Regions from separate parts of the Kocuria sp. GQ42 genome, predicted to be linked through region 1. Evidence: predicted binding sites of a transcription regulator. Region 1 holds the regulator's gene; the other holds the start of a gene.
The links. Region 1 encodes HspR, which represses chaperone genes until heat shock. Its sites were predicted from a motif close to AAGTTGAGTCNNNNNGACTCAACTT; they were not measured.
Positions count from the first base shown of each region.

Region 2: a site for HspR is predicted at 4,868-4,892, ahead of AC6CH6_RS06095 (Hsp20/alpha crystallin family protein). Genes of this name have one in related genera too.

Region 1 covers NZ_JCAXEN010000007.1:16,119-23,626, reverse strand. The annotation lists gene dnaK (molecular chaperone DnaK) at 1-1,007, shown strand, start outside; gene AC6CH6_RS14220 (nucleotide exchange factor GrpE) at 1,004-1,666, shown strand; gene AC6CH6_RS14215 (DnaJ C-terminal domain-containing protein) at 1,831-2,856, shown strand; gene AC6CH6_RS14210 (heat shock protein transcriptional repressor HspR) at 2,858-3,298, shown strand; gene AC6CH6_RS14205 (GNAT family N-acetyltransferase) at 3,325-3,852, opposite strand; gene trmB (tRNA (guanosine(46)-N7)-methyltransferase TrmB) at 3,849-4,640, opposite strand; gene AC6CH6_RS14195 (LOG family protein) at 4,645-5,259, opposite strand; gene AC6CH6_RS14190 (multidrug effflux MFS transporter) at 5,417-6,682, shown strand; gene AC6CH6_RS14185 (alanine/glycine:cation symporter family protein) at 6,838-7,508, shown strand, end outside.
Region 2 covers NZ_JCAXEN010000002.1:124,723-132,230, forward strand. The annotation lists gene purN (phosphoribosylglycinamide formyltransferase) at 1-29, shown strand, start outside; gene purH (bifunctional phosphoribosylaminoimidazolecarboxamide formyltransferase/IMP cyclohydrolase) at 109-1,719, shown strand; gene AC6CH6_RS06090 (NADP-dependent isocitrate dehydrogenase) at 1,889-4,111, opposite strand; gene AC6CH6_RS06095 (Hsp20/alpha crystallin family protein) at 4,322-4,834, opposite strand; gene AC6CH6_RS06100 (Gfo/Idh/MocA family protein) at 4,964-6,058, opposite strand; gene AC6CH6_RS06105 (TetR/AcrR family transcriptional regulator) at 6,143-6,724, shown strand; gene AC6CH6_RS06110 (gamma carbonic anhydrase family protein) at 6,743-7,279, opposite strand; gene AC6CH6_RS06115 (beta-phosphoglucomutase family hydrolase) at 7,315-7,508, opposite strand, start outside.

The DNA.
Region 1 (7,508 bases):
AGCTCACCCGGGATCTGCTCGAGCGCACCGAGAAGCCGTTCAAGGACGTCATCGCCGAGGCCGGCATCTCCGTGTCCGACATCGACCACGTGGTGCTGGTGGGCGGCTCGACCCGCATGCCCGCCGTCGCGGAGACCGTTCAGCGCCTGGCCGGCAAGGAGCCCAACAAGGGCGTGAACCCGGACGAGGTCGTCGCCGTCGGCGCCGCGATCCAGGCGGGCGTGCTCAAGGGCGACCGCAAGGATGTGCTGCTGATCGACGTGACCCCGCTGTCGCTGGGCATCGAGACCAAGGGCGGCGTGATGACCAAGCTCATCGAGCGCAACACGGCCATCCCCACCAAGCGGTCCGAGACCTTCACCACCGCCGAGGACAACCAGCCGTCCGTGTCCATCCAGGTCTTCCAGGGCGAGCGCCAGTTCACCCGGGACAACAAGAACCTGGGCACCTTCGAGCTGACCGGCATCGCCCCCGCCCCGCGCGGGATGCCGCAGATCGAGGTCACCTTCGACATCGACGCCAACGGCATCGTGCACGTCTCCGCGAAGGACAAGGGCACCGGCACCGAGCAGTCGATGACCATCACGGGCGGGTCCTCCCTCTCCAAGGAGGACATCGACCGGATGGTCAAGGACGCCGAGGCCAACGCCGAAGCGGACCGGGTGCGCCGCGAGGCGGCCGACCTGCGCAACAACGCGGAGCAGCAGGCGTACTCCGTCGACAAGCTCCTGAAGGACAACGACGAGAAGCTGCCCGCGGACGTCAAGTCCGAGGTGCAGGCGGACGTCGACGCCCTGAAGAAGGCGCTCGAGGGCGAGGACGAGGACGCCGTGAAGTCGGCCTACGACAAGCTGCAGCAGTCCCAGACCAAGCTCGGCGAGGCCCTCTACGCGCAGTCGCAGACCGAGGGCGCCGAGGGCGCTCCGGGTGCGGGCGCCACCGGTGCCACCGGTGACGAGGACATCGTCGACGCCGAGGTCGTCGACGACGAGGACGAGAAGAAGTGAGCATGCCCGACCCCACGCCAGGACCCGACGAGAACGCGGACGACCACGGCGCCGGGAGCGTTCCCGGCGACCCCGCCGCGCACCCCGGCGAGCAGTCCGCACAGGACTCCGGCGCCGGCCCCCGCGAGGAGGCCGGCCCGGAGGGCCTGACGGTGGACGACATCCTCTCGACGCCCCAGTCGACGGACGCGGAGTCCGGGGACGCCGCACCGGCGCCGGCCGCCGCGGAGGAGTCCCCGGCGGCCGCCCTCGCCGAGGAGCGGCTCGAGGAGCTGCGCCGGCTGCAGGCCGAGTTCGTGAACTTCAAGCACCGCACGGCGCGCGAGAAGGAGCAGCTGCGGACCTTCGTGACGGGCGACCTCCTGCAGACGCTGCTGCCGGTGTTCGACGACATCGACGCGGCCCGGCAGGCGGGCGACCTCACCGACGGCCCGTTCGCGGCGATCGCGAACAAGCTCGAGGAGACCCTCGTGCGGCACGGGCTGGTGCGCCTCGGGGAGGTCGGGGAGAAGTTCGACCCGAACGTCCACGAGGCGGTGCTGCAGCAGCCCACGAGCGAGGTCGAGCCGGACCAGGTCTCGATGGTGCTGCGCTCCGGCTTCCGGATCGGCGAGCGCGTGGTGCGGCCGGCCCAGGTCGCCGTCGCGGTCGCCGAGTGAGGCCGGACCCGGCCTGATCCCGGCGACGTCAGGGGAGGCCCGTCCCTCGGGCCTCCCCTGACCCGTCCACCCGTCCCCGGCGCCGCGGCGCCGGGGACGACCCCCGGACCACCACCGGGTCCTGCCCCGCAGGACCCCGACCGGCCCCACAGAAAGGAGGCGTCATGGCCAGCCAGGACTGGATCGACAAGGACTTCTACAGCATTCTCGGCGTCTCCAAGGACGCGTCCGCCGCCGACGTCAAGAAGGCCTACCGCAAGCTCGCCCGCCAGTACCACCCGGACCAGAACCCGGGGGACGCGGAGGCCGAGCAGCGGTTCAAGGACATCACCGAGGCGAACTCCGTGCTCTCCGACCCCGAGGAGCGCAAGCAGTACGACGCGATCCGCGCGATGGGCTCCGGGGCGCGCTTCACCGCCGGCGGCCCCGGCGGCGCCGGGGGCTCGGCCAACTTCGAGGACCTCTTCGGCGACATCTTCGGCGGAGGCGGCGGAGGACGCCGCCGCCGCACGACCTACTCCACCGGCGGCGCGGGCGGCCCCGGCGGCCCGGGCGGGTTCGAGGACCTGTTCGCCCAGTTCGGCGGTCAGACCGGGTACGGGGCGCCGGGCGGCTACGGCGGCTACCAGGCCCCGCCGGCGCGCGGGGAGGACATCCGGACGGAGACGACCATCCCGTTCCGCTCCTCGGTGCACGGCACCACGGTCAAGCTGCGCCGGGGCAACGGCCAGGAGACCACGGTGCGGATCCCGCGCGGCGTGCGCGACGGGCAGAAGCTCAAGCTCGCCGGCAAGGGCCACTCGGGTGCCGGCGGGGCCGGCGACCTCTACGTCACCGTCCACGTGACCCCGCACCCCTTCTTCCGGCGCGTCGAGGGCACGGACGACGTCGAGGTCACCGTGCCGATCACGTTCCCCGAGGCGGCCCTGGGCGCCACGATCGAGGTGCCCGTGCTGGACGGCGGCACCGTGCGCGTGAAGGTGCCGGCGGGCACGTCCTCGGGCCGGCGCTTCCGCGTCAAGGGGCGCGGGTTCGGCACGGCGAAGGGCACCGGCAATCTGATCGTGACGGTCGAGGTGCACGTCCCGGCCGAGCTGGACGAGCAGGCGCAGGCCGCGGTCCGGGCGTTCGCCGAGGCGACCGCGGACGAGGACCCCCGGGCCCGCCTGGCCGAGAAGGCACGGGTGTGAGATGGCACTGGACGCCGACCAGCCGCTGTTCGTGATCTCCGTGGCCGCGGAGATCGCGGAGATGCACCCGCAGACGCTGCGCCAGTACGACCGGCTCGGCCTCGTCAGGCCGTCCCGCGCCCCCGGCCGCGCCCGCCGCTACTCGCAGCGCGACATCGAGAAGCTGCAGCAGATCCAGGTGCTGTCCCAGCAGGGCGTGTCCCTCGAGGGCATCCGGCGCATCCTCCAGCTGGAGAACCAGGTCGCGGCCCTGCGGTCGCGCGTGGCGGAGCTGTCCCAGGAGCTCGAGGACGCCCGGGACCGGGCCGAGGAGTCCTCGCGGATCTTCGCCGCCGGCGTCGGCGGGGACGTGGTGCGCATGGCCCGCGGCGCCCGCCCCCGGGCCCGCAAGATCTCGCAGGCCGTGGTGCTGTACCGGCCCCCGCGCCAGCAGGAGCGCTGAGCCGCACCGGTGCCCGGGCCGGGCGGTCAGCGCAGGTGCTTCTCGAAGCCCACGTCGTACACGCCGCCCGGATAGACCCGGGCGGTCCCGGGCAGCAGGACGTACCCGCTGCTGCGGTACAGGGCGGACGCCTCCGGCTGGCGGCTGCCCGTGGTGAGGTGGATGCGCCGGTAGCCCGCCGCGGCGGCGAGCCGCTCGAGCTCGGCCAGGACCCGCCGCGAGATCCCCCGCCGGCGGTGCGCCGGGGCGGTCCACACGCGCTTGAGCTCCGCCGTGGCGTCGTCGTGCCGGCGGAACGCGCCGCCGCCCACCGTCGTGCCGCCCTCGAGGAGGAGCAGGAGCGCTCCGGCGGGGGCGGTGAAGTCGTCGACGGGGTGCTCGGCCATCTCCTCCGCCCCGATCTCGGGACCGTAGCGCTCCACGTACTCGTGGTGCAGGCCCTCGAGCAGCGGCTGCGTGCGGGGATCGCCCGGGGGCACGACGACGAAGCCGTCCCGCTCCGGGCCGGGCACTGCGCGCACGCCGTTGCGCTCCGCGCCGGGGACGGCGCTCACGCCGTCCGGCGGTAGACGAGGTCGCGGGGGACGCGCCCCGCCTCCCGCGCCTTGCGCTCGAAGCTCGTGAGGACCCGTCCCTCCCAGCGCGGGGCCCACCCGGTGTCCGGGTGCTCGTCGTCGGCGAGCGGGCCCGGGTGGACGTTCTCGAACTGCGGGGACGCGTCGAGGACCTCGCGCATCACCAGGGCGTACTCCTGCCAGTCCGTGGCGAGCCGCCACAGCCCGCCCGGGACGAGCACCCGGGCGGCGAGCTCGGCGAACGCGGGGGAGACCAGGCGCCGCTTGTGGTGGCGGGTCTTGTGCCAGGGGTCCGGGAAGAACACCCACAGCTCGTCGACCGAGGCCGGGGCGAGCATGTGCTCCAGGACCTCGGGGGCGTTGGCCTGCGCCACGCGGACGTTGTCCACCCCGGCCTGGGCCGCCTTGAGCAGCAGATCCGCGATCCCGGGCTTGTACACCTCGACGGCGAGGAAGTTCCGCGCCGGGTCCTGGGCGGCGGCGTGCACGACCGCCTCGCCGAGCCCGGAGCCGACCTCCACGACCAGCGGCGCCTCGCGCCCGAAGGCCGCGGCCGCGTCGAACTCGTGGTCGGGGTGGACGGAGGTGTCCGTGCGCACGCGCGGGACGTCGAGCACCCGGGTGGGCGCCCAGTCGTCCCAGGCCTTCTGGCGGCGGGCGGTGAGGCGGTCGCCGCGGCGCACGAAGGAGTACGGCCGGCGGTGGAACGCCTCGGGGACGGGGCCCTGCGCGGGGCCCTCGGCGGGGGAAGGGGTGTGCTCGCTCATCGCCCTACATCCTAGGGGCTGGGCGGACGGCGGGCGCGTCGGCGCCGGGAACGGGCGGCTCGGACCAGCGCCGGCGGGGCGCCTCCCACGCCGCGAACCGGGCGAGCAGCTCGTCGGCGTCCTGGGCGACCACGGCGGCGTCCCGGTACTCGGGACGCACGAGACCGGCCGCGGACATCGAGGCCACCGCGTGCAGCAGGGGCCTCCAGTAGCCGGCCACGTCGAGGAACCCGACCGGCTTGGCGTGCACCCCCACCTGCAGCCAGGTCCACGCCTCGAAGATCTCCTCGAGGGTGCCCAGGCCGCCGGGCAGGGCCACGAACCCGTCGGCGAGGGCGGCCATCTCCGCCTTGCGCTCGTGCATCGTCCGGACGATGCGCAGCTCGGTCAGTCCCGGGTGGGCCGTCTCGTCGTCGACGAGCGACTGCGGCATGACCCCGACCACCTCGCCACCGGCGGCCAGCGCGGCGTCGGCGACGACGCCCATCAGACCCACGTGGCCGCCGCCGTAGACGACGCCCACGCCGCGGCGGGCGAGGGTGGTGGCGAAGGCCCGGGCGGCCTCGGGGAACAGGGGGTCGGAGCCGAGGGATGCCCCGGTGTACACGGCGAGTCTCATGAGGACATTGTCGCCGTCGCCGTCGCAGTCCCCGTCGCAGTCCCTCATCCCCGTCCTCGTCCCTCATTTCTGTCCCTCGTCCTTCTCCACGTCGCGGCGTCGATAGCATGAGGCGCGCCCCGCGCCCGCCCTGCCGACCCGTGCCGAAGGACCTCCCGTGAGCTCACCGCCGCCCGACGACCCCGTGCGCTCCCGCCTGCGTCTCTCCGGCGGCAAGGACCGGGTGGTGCTGGTGGCGGCGCTGGGGATCCTCAGCGCGGTGAGCCCGATGGCCACGGACATGTACCTGGCCTCGATGCCTGCCATGGCCGGGCACTTCGGGGCGTCGGCCTCCGCGGTGCAGCTGACGCTGACCACGTACATGGTCGGCATGGCCGTGGGGCAGTTCCTGCTCGGGCCCGTGTCCGACGTGCTGGGCCGGCACCGGCTCATGGTGGCCGGCAACGCGCTGTTCCTGCTCAGCTCCGTCGCCGTGGTCCTGGCCCCGAGCATCGGGACGGTGCTGGTCCTGCGCGCGGTGCAGGGCCTCGCCGGGGCGGCCGGCGTCGTGATCGCCCGCGCGGTGGTCTCGGACATCGCCTCCGGCCGCGGGGCCGCGAAGCTGTTCTCGATCCTCGCGACCATCACCTCCCTCGCCCCGGTGGTGGCCCCGCTCCTGGGCGGGGTGATCGCCACGGTGGCCCCGTGGCAGACCGTGTTCTGGGTGCTCGCGGCGTTCGGGCTGCTGATGCTGGCGTGCTCCGTGCTCGTGGTCCCCGAGACCCTGCCCCCGCACCGGCGGCACCGCGGCGGGGTCGGCGCCGTCGTCACCGGGTCCTGGCGGGTGCTGCGCACCCCGTCCTTCATGGCCTACGCCCTCGCCTTCGGACTCGCGTTCGGCGCCCTGTTCTCCTACATCTCCGCCTCCTCCTTCGTGCTGCAGAACGTGCTCGGCTACTCGGCGCTCGGCTACTCCGTGGTGTTCGCCGTCAACGCGGGCGGCTCCATCCTGGGCGCGGTCGTCAACACCCGCCTCGTCGACCGGGTCGAGCCCGGCACGATCCTCTGCACCGCGATCGTGGTCATGGCCGCCGTCAACGTGGTGGGTCTGGGCCTGGTGCTGGCCGGGATCACCGGGTGGACCACCCTGGCGCACCTCTTCGTGAGCCAGACCTGCATCGGCTTCGTCATGGGCAACGCCGTGGCCCTCGCCCAGGGCCGGGTCCCGGGCCGGGCCGGGGCCGGGTCGGCGGTGCTCGGACTGGTCCAGTTCCTCCTGGGCGGGCTCGTGAGCCCGCTGACCGGCCTGGCCGGTCAGCACACCGCCGTCCCGATGGCCGTGTCCATGGCGGTGTGCTCGCTGCTCGCCGCGGGAGCCGTGCTGCTCGCGCGCCGCCTCTCGCGGCGGGCGCCGGAGGGCCCCGCCGCCCCGTCCGGCCCGTAACCGGGCGGAAACGGGCCGGGGCCACACTGTGGCCGATCCATCGGTCCCTGACCGGGGGAGCAGCGGACCTGTGATTAGATGCCTTCGGCCGAGACCGAGGTCACAGTCCCGTTCCGGCCCGATTCCCGATCCACCCGACACCCACGGGAGAACACATGCTCCAAACCATCGAGACTGCCCTCGGCGAGCTGGGCGGCATCATCTGGGGGCCCTACGTCCTCATCCCCCTGCTGCTGCTCACCGGTCTGTACCTGACCGTCCGGCTGGGCGGGCTGCAGTTCCACAAGCTGGGCTCCGCGCTGCGACTGGCCCTGTTCGACCGCAAGGACGCGGACGCCCGCGGCGGCGACGTCTCCCAGTTCCAGGCGCTGACCACGGCGCTCGCGGCCACCGTGGGCACCGGCAACATCGTGGGCGTGGCCACCGCGATCTCGATCGGCGGGCCCGGCGCACTGTTCTGGATGTGGGTCACCGGTCTGCTCGGCATGGCCTCCAAGTACTCCGAGGCGTTCCTGGCCGTGCGGTTCCGCACCACGGACGCCAAGGGTGAGATCTCCGGCGGCCCGCAGTACTACCTGGAGCGCGGCATCCGCAACGGGTTCGGGAAGTTCCTGGCGATCTTCTTCGCCGTCGCCGCCGCGCTGGCCGCGTTCGGCATCGGCAACATGACCCAGGGCAACTCCATCGCCTCCAACCTGGAGAGCTCGTTCAGCGTCCCCACCTGGATCACCGGTGTGGTGCTCGCCGTGCTGACGCTCGCCGTGCTCGTGGGCGGGATCAAGTCCATCGGGAAGGTCACGGCGGGCTTCGTCCCCGTCATGATCCT
Region 2 (7,508 bases), on a different contig from region 1:
GGCAGGGAGCCCTGCACGACGCCCGGTGAGCAGGCCCGGCGAGGGTCCGTAAAATGGTTCCCGGCGGACCCCGCCGGCAACCCCAGACCTCGAACGCTTGGAGAACCTGTGAGCCCCACCCAGCTTGACCGCGTGCCCCTCAAGAGGGCGCTGGTGTCCGTCTACGACAAGACCGGGCTGGAGGGTCTCGCCACGGGGCTGCACCGGGCCGGCGTCGCGATCGTGTCCACCGGCTCGACCGCACGGCGCATCGCCGACCTGGGCGTGCCCGTGACGGAGGTCGCGGAGGTCACCGGGTTCCAGGAGTGCCTGGAGGGGCGGGTCAAGACCTTGCACCCGCGGGTGCACGCGGGCATCCTCGCGGACCGCCGGAAGCAGGACCACATGGACCAGCTCGCCGAGCTGGAGATCGAGCCGTTCGACCTCGTGGTCGTGAACCTCTACCCGTTCGTGGACACCGTGCGCTCCGGCGCGGGCCAGGACGAGGTCGTCGAGCAGATCGACATCGGCGGCCCCTCCATGGTCCGGGCCGCCGCGAAGAACCACGCGGCCGTGTCCGTGGTCGTGGACCCGTCCTCCTACGACGCGGTCGTGGAGGCGGCGGCCTCGGGCGGCTTCGACCTGCGGGCACGCCGCCGGCTGGCCGCCGCGGCGTTCGCGCACACCGCCGCCTACGACACCGCGGTGGCCACCTGGACGGCCCAGCAGTTCGAGCAGGACGAGGACGCCAACTTCTGGCCGCCCTACGCCGGCCTGGCCCTGCAGCGCTCGGCCTCCCTGCGCTACGGCGAGAACCCCCACCAGAAGGGGGCGCTCTACGTGGACGAGGCCGCGTCCCCCGGCATCGCCCAGGCCGACCAGCTGCACGGCAAGGAGATGTCCTACAACAACTACGTGGACGCCGACGCCGCACTGCGCGCCGCCTACGACTTCGACGAGCCGGCCGTGGCCGTGGTCAAGCACAACAACCCCTGCGGGCTGGCCGTGGCCACCCCCGGCGCCGAGGACCCGATCGCCGACGCCCACCGCAAGGCCCACGCGTGCGACCCGCTCTCCGCCTACGGCGGGGTCATCGCCGCGAACCGGACCGTGACCCGGGCGATGGCCGAGACCGTGCAGGACATCTTCACCGAGGTCGTCGTGGCCCCCGGCTTCGAGCCGGCGGCCCTGGAGATCCTGCAGGCCAAGAAGAACATCCGCCTGCTCGAGCTGCCCGAGGGCTTCGCGCGGGACGTCCTCGAGTACCGGCAGATCTCCGGCGGCGCGCTGCTGCAGGTCTCGGACCGGCTCGACGCCGCGGGCGACGACCCCGCCGGCTGGACGCTGGCCGCGGGGGAGCCGGCGGACGAGCGGACGCTCGCCGACCTCGCCTTCGCGTGGACGTCGCTGCGGGCGGTGAAGTCCAACGCGATCCTGCTCGCCGACCGCGGCGCGTCCGTGGGCATCGGCATGGGCCAGGTCAACCGGGTGGACTCCTGCAAGCTCTCCGTGGAGCGGGCCAACGCCCTGGGCGAGGACGGCGCCGAGCGCGCGCGCGGCGCCGTGGCGGCCTCGGACGCGTTCTTCCCGTTCGCGGACGGCCTCCAGGTGCTCCTCGACGCCGGCGTGCGCGCCGTGGTCCAGCCCGGCGGCTCGATCCGGGACGAGGAGGTCGTGGCCGCGGCCGAGGCCGCCGGCGTGACGATGTACTTCACCGGGGCGCGGCACTTCTTCCACTGAGCTATCTCCCGGGGCCGTCTCCCGGGGCCGTCTTCCGGCAGGCGCCCCAGGGTGGCATGCCCCGCGCACGGCAGCGGCCGCACTCCCCGTGGGGAGTGCGGCCGCTGCCGTGCGTGCTGCCCGTGCCGGTGCGCGCGGTCGGCCCGCGCGCTCAGCTCAGGCGATCAGCTCACGCGCTGAGCGAGGAGAGGACCCGGTTGAAGGTCTCCGAGGGGCGCATCACCGAGAACGTCTTGGCGTCGTCCGGGCGGTAGTAGCCGCCGATGTCGGCGGGACGGCCCTGCACGGAGAGCAGCTCCTCGTTGATCGCGTCCTCGTTGGCCGCCAGCTGCTCCGCCACGGAGGCGAAGGCCTGGGCCAGCTCGACGTCCTCGTCCTGGCGGGCCAGCTCCTGGGCCCAGTACAGGGCCAGGTAGAAGTGGCTGCCGCGGTTGTCGATCTCGCCGGCCTTCCGGCTCGGGGACTTGTTCTCCTCGAGGAACGTGCCCGTGGCCCGGTCGAGGGTCTCGCCGAGGATCCGGGCACGCTCGTTGTCGGCCGTGGTCGCCAGGTGGTCGAGGCTCGCGGCGAGGGCGAGGAACTCCCCGAGGCTGTCCCAGCGCAGGTGGTTCTCCTCCACCAGCTGCTGGACGTGCTTCGGCGCGGACCCGCCGGCGCCGGTCTCGAAGAGCCCGCCGCCGTTGATGAGCGGGACCACCGAGAGCATCTTCGCGGAGGTGCCCAGCTCGAGGATCGGGAACAGGTCCGTCAGGTAGTCGCGCAGCACGTTGCCGGTGACCGAGATGGTGTCCTCGCCGCGGCGGATCCGCTCGATCGAGAACGCGGTCGCCTCCTCGGGGGACATGATCTCGATCTGCAGGCCCTCGGTGTCGTGCTCGGCCAGGTACTCCTCGACCTTGGCGATGAGGTTGGTGTCGTGGGCGCGGGTGCGGTCCAGCCAGAACACGGCCGGCGTCGCGGAGGCCCGCGCGCGGGTCACGGCGAGCTTGACCCAGTCGCGGATCGCGACGTCCTTCGTCTGGCACGCCCGCCAGATGTCCCCGGGGGAGACCTCGTGCTCGATGAGCACGGCGCCGGAGGAGTCGACGACCTGGACGGTGCCCTGCACGGGGATCTCGAAGGTCTTGTCGTGGGAGCCGTACTCCTCCGCCTTCATCGCCATGAGGCCGACGTTGGGCACGGAGCCCATGGTGGTCGGATCGAACGCGCCGTGGGCGCGGCAGTCGTCGATGACCACCTGGTAGACCCCGGCGTAGGAGCTGTCCGGCAGCACCGCGAGGGTGTCCGCCTCCTCGCCCTCGGGGCCCCACATGTGCCCGGAGGTGCGGATCATGGCCGGCATCGACGCGTCGACGATGACGTCGGAGGGCACGTGCAGGTTCGTGATGCCCTTGTCGGAGTTCACCATGGCGAGCTTCGGGCCCTCGGCGAGACCCTTGTCGATCGCGGCCCGCACGTCGTCGCGCACGTCGGCGGGCAGGGCGTCGAGGCCGTTGAGGATCGCCGCGAGCCCGTTGGCGGGGGAGAGGCCCGCCTTCTCGAGGGCCGCGCCGTGGGCGGCGAAGAGCTCCGGGAAGAACGCCTCGATGACGTGGCCGAAGATGATCGGGTCGGAGACCTTCATCATGGTGGCCTTCAGGTGCACCGAGAGCAGGACGTCCTCCCGCTTGGCGCGCTCGACCTGCTCCGCGAGGAACGCGTCCAGGGCGGCGGCCCGCATCACGGTGCCGTCGACGACCTCGCCGGCCAGCACGGGGACGGACTCCTTGAGCACCGTGGTGCTGCCGTCCTCGGCCACGAGGCGGATCGTCAGGGTGTCGTCGCCGTCCATGACCACGGACTTCTCGTTGTCCCGGAAGTCGTCGGCGCCCATCGTGGCGACGTTCGTCCTCGACTCCGCCGTCCACTCGCCCATGCGGTGCGGGTTCTTGCGGACATAGTTCTTGACCGAGGCGGGGGCGCGGCGGTCCGAGTTGCCCTCGCGCAGCACCGGGTTGACCGCGGAGCCCTTGATCTTGTCGTAGCGGGCCCGGGTCTCCTTCTCCTCCTCGGTGCGGGGCTCGTCCGGGTAGTCGGGGAGGGCGACGCCCTGCTCCTGCAGCTCCTTGACCGCGGCCTTCAGCTGCGGGACGGAGGCGGAGATGTTGGGCAGCTTGATGATGTTGGCCTCGGGCTTCTTGGCCAGCTCGCCGAGCTCGGCGAGGGCGTCGTCCACCCGCTGCTCCTCGGGGAGGCGGTCGCTGAACGCGGCGATGATGCGCCCGGCCAGGGAGATGTCACGGGTCTCCACCTCGACGCCGGCGGTCGAGGCGTAGGCCTCGATGATCGGCTTGAAGGAGTAGGTGGCGAGCAGGGGCGCCTCGTCGGTGCGGGTGTAGATGATCTTGGCCATGTGCGGGCTGTCTCCCAGGATGTCGTCGGATCGGTGGTGGTGCTTCCTGGTGCCAAGATACCCGAGGCGGCGCCCCGCCCGCTGGCCGGGCCCGCCGTCCGGCCGGAGGTCGCGGGCGGCCCGGGCACGGCGGCGGGCCCGTTCCCCGCGGGGAACGGGCCCGTGGCCGTGGAGGCCCCGCCCGGGGCGTGCCGGTGCCGGGGACCGGGCTCAGCCCTCCGTGGACTGGGTGGACCCGGCGCCGTTGACGAGCTCGCCCTCGCCGATCACGCGGTCGCCGGACTCGTCCCGGCCCTCGCCCAGGGCCTGCTGCTCGCCCTGGCCGGAGACCACCTGGATCTTGCGCGGCTTGGCCTGCGCCGAGACGGGGATCGTCACCGTGAGCACGCCGTTGTCGTAGTTCGCGGCGATGTTCTGGATGTCGATGCCCTGGCCCAGGTTGAGCTGGCGGACGAACGAGGAGCTCTGCCGCTCCCGGGTGATCCACTGGACGTCCTGCACCTCGGGCAGCTCCCGCTCCGCGCGGATCGTCAGCAGCTGGCCGTCGACGTCGACGTCGACGCTCTCCGGGTCGATGCCGGGCAGGTCCGCCCGGAGGATGTACTGGTCGCCGTCCCGGTACAGGTCCATGGGCATCTCGCGCAGGCCCTGCCGGGCGAACAGCGAGGCGGCGAGCCGGTCGAAATCGTTGAACGGGGTGAACATCGTGGCCACGTCAATCATCTCCTCAACCATATGAGCAATGTCTTCGACATTTAGTTGAGTCGAACCAACTCAACTGTCGACCATGATAATCCCGCTCCCCGCGGTCTTCAACGGGTCCCGGCCCCTATCGCCCAGGGCGAACCGCCCTCAGCGGGCGTCGTGGGGATACCGCACGCCGATCTGCGCCCGCACCCGGTCGAAGAGCTCCACGAGCTCGAGGGAGTCGGCCCACGGCATCACGGGGGACTCGAGCAGGCCCTGCTGCACGCAGCGGGTGGCCTCGCGCATCTCGAACACGTATCCGGCGCCCGCCACGTCCACGCGCTCCACGACGGGGGCGGCGCCCGTGCGGGCGCCCTCGGCGGTCTGCAGCACCAGGGTGGTCGGGCAGTTGATCCGTCCGTCCACCCGCAGCCAGCCGTCCGTGCCGCTGATCGTCACCTGGTGGGGGACCGTGGCGGACAGCGTGCCGCTCACGTGCGCCCGGCCGTGCCCGAAGTCCAGGGTCAGGGCGGTGTCCAGGTCCACGTCCGTGGCGCCGAGCTCCGCGCGGGCGCTCCAGCGCTCCGGGGCCCCCAGGACCGCGGAGGTCCACGTCAGGGGGTAGACCATCATGTCCAGCAGCACCCCGCCGCCGTCGGCCCGGCGGAACAGGCGGTGGGCCGGGTCCAGGGCCCGGTGCGTGCCGATGGACCCCTCGACCGAGCGGACCCGGCCGAGCCGGCCCTCCCGGACCCAGCGCATCGCGGTGCGGAAGCCGGGGGTCATGCGGGTCCAGACGGCCTCCATGAGGAAGACGCCGTGCTCGCGGGCCAGGCGGCACAGGTCCCGGACCTCCGCCGCGGTCATGGCGAGGGCCTTCTCGCACACCACGTGCTTGCCGGCCCGCAGCAGCGCCGAGACGTCCCGGTGGTGGTAGCCGTGCGGGGTGGCCACGTAGACGATCTCCACGTCCGGATCGGCCGCGAGCCGGTCCAGTCCCGTGCTCGTGGCGGTGCCGCCGTAGGCCCGCTCCACCCCGTGCCGGCGGGCGAAGTCCTCGGCGCGGTCCTGGTCCCGCGAGCTCACGGCCACGAGCCGGGCGTCGGGCAGCGCCGCGATGTCCGGGACCACCTTCTCCGCGATGTCGGCGGTGCTGACCACACCCCATCCGAGCGTGCGGCCGGTCGCGGTGCCGGGGTCGTCCAGGTGGGCGGCGTCGAGGGAGGCGTCGACGAACGGGCTGAGGGTCTGGGCAGGCATGGGCGCATTCTGCCACGCCGCGCGCCGCCGGGGTCCCGCCCGCCGGCTCCGATCGAACGACCGTTCGTGGCGTAGGCTGAGCCCGTGCCCCGGGTGAGCCAGCAGTACAAGGACGAGCGCCGCCGCGAGATCGTGGCCGCCGCCAGCGAGTGCTTCCTCGAGCACGGCTACGAGGGGGCGTCGATGCACCGCATCATCGCCGCCACGGGACTGTCCGCGGGGGCGCTCTACAACCACTTCCCGAGCAAGCAGGAGCTCGTGGCCGCGGCCGCCCGCGCGGCCCTGGACCGGGTCCTCGCGGCCGCGGAGGACGAGCCCGGCGCCGACCCCGCGGCGTGGGTCGTGGGACTGCTGGAGCGGCTGGCCGCGGATCACGCCACCACCCGCCTGCTGCTCATCACGTGGGGCGGGGCGGTGAGCGACCCCGGTCTGGCCGCGCTGGCCGGGGAGCACCTGGGGCGCGTGCGGGACCGGGTGGAGGAGCGCTACGGGCGGTGGGCGGTCGAGGAGCTGGGCCTCGACGACGACGCGGCCCGCGAGTGGGCCGGCATGTTCGCCCAGGCCATCCTCTCGGTGCTGCAGTGCTGGGTGGTGCAGTCGTGCCTGCTGCCCGGCTTCGACCACGGCGCGTACCTGGACTACGCGCGCACCCTCGCGGCGCAGTGACGGGCCGCCGGGCCCGGCTCAGGCGGTGAGCCGGCGGTGCTCGGCGGAGAGCCGGACGTAGGTGCGCGCGTTGGCGCGGACCTTCTCCTGCTCCTCGTCGGTGAGCTCGCGCCGGACCCTGGCCGGCACCCCCGCCACGAGGGACCGGGGCGGCACCACGGTGCCCTCGAGGACGACGGCGCCCGCGGCCACCAGCGAGCCCGTGCCGATCACGGCGCCGTTGAGGACGGTCGCGTTCATCCCGATCAGGACCTCGTCCTCCACGGTGCACCCGTGCACCACGGCGCCGTGGCCGACGCTCACGTCCGCGCCGATCGTGCACGGGTGGCCGGGGTCGGAGTGGACCACCACGTTGTCCTGCAGGTTGGACCGCGCGCCCAGCCGGACGGGGGAGCGGTCGCCGCGCACCACGGCGCCGTAGAAGACCCCGGACTCCGGTCCCAGCTCGGCGTCGCCCACGACCGTGGCGGTCGGGGCGACGAAGGCGGAGGAGTCGATCCGGGGCTCGTGCCCCCCGTGCGGGAGGACCGGTCCGGGCGTCGTGGAGTGTGCCATGGGCCCAGCCTAGCGGCGGGCCCGCCGCCCGCGGCTCAGACGCCCTGCCGCGTGACGGCCGGCCGCTGGGCGCGCTGGTGCCCGTGCTGGATGGCCACGCGGATCTTCTGGCCGCCCTTGAGCACGTACTCCGCGCCGTGCACGTGGATCGTGACGTCGTCCGCGCGCCGGGAGGCCCCCTCGAGCTCCAGGACGTGGTGGTCGATGCAGACCCGGATCACCTGGCCGC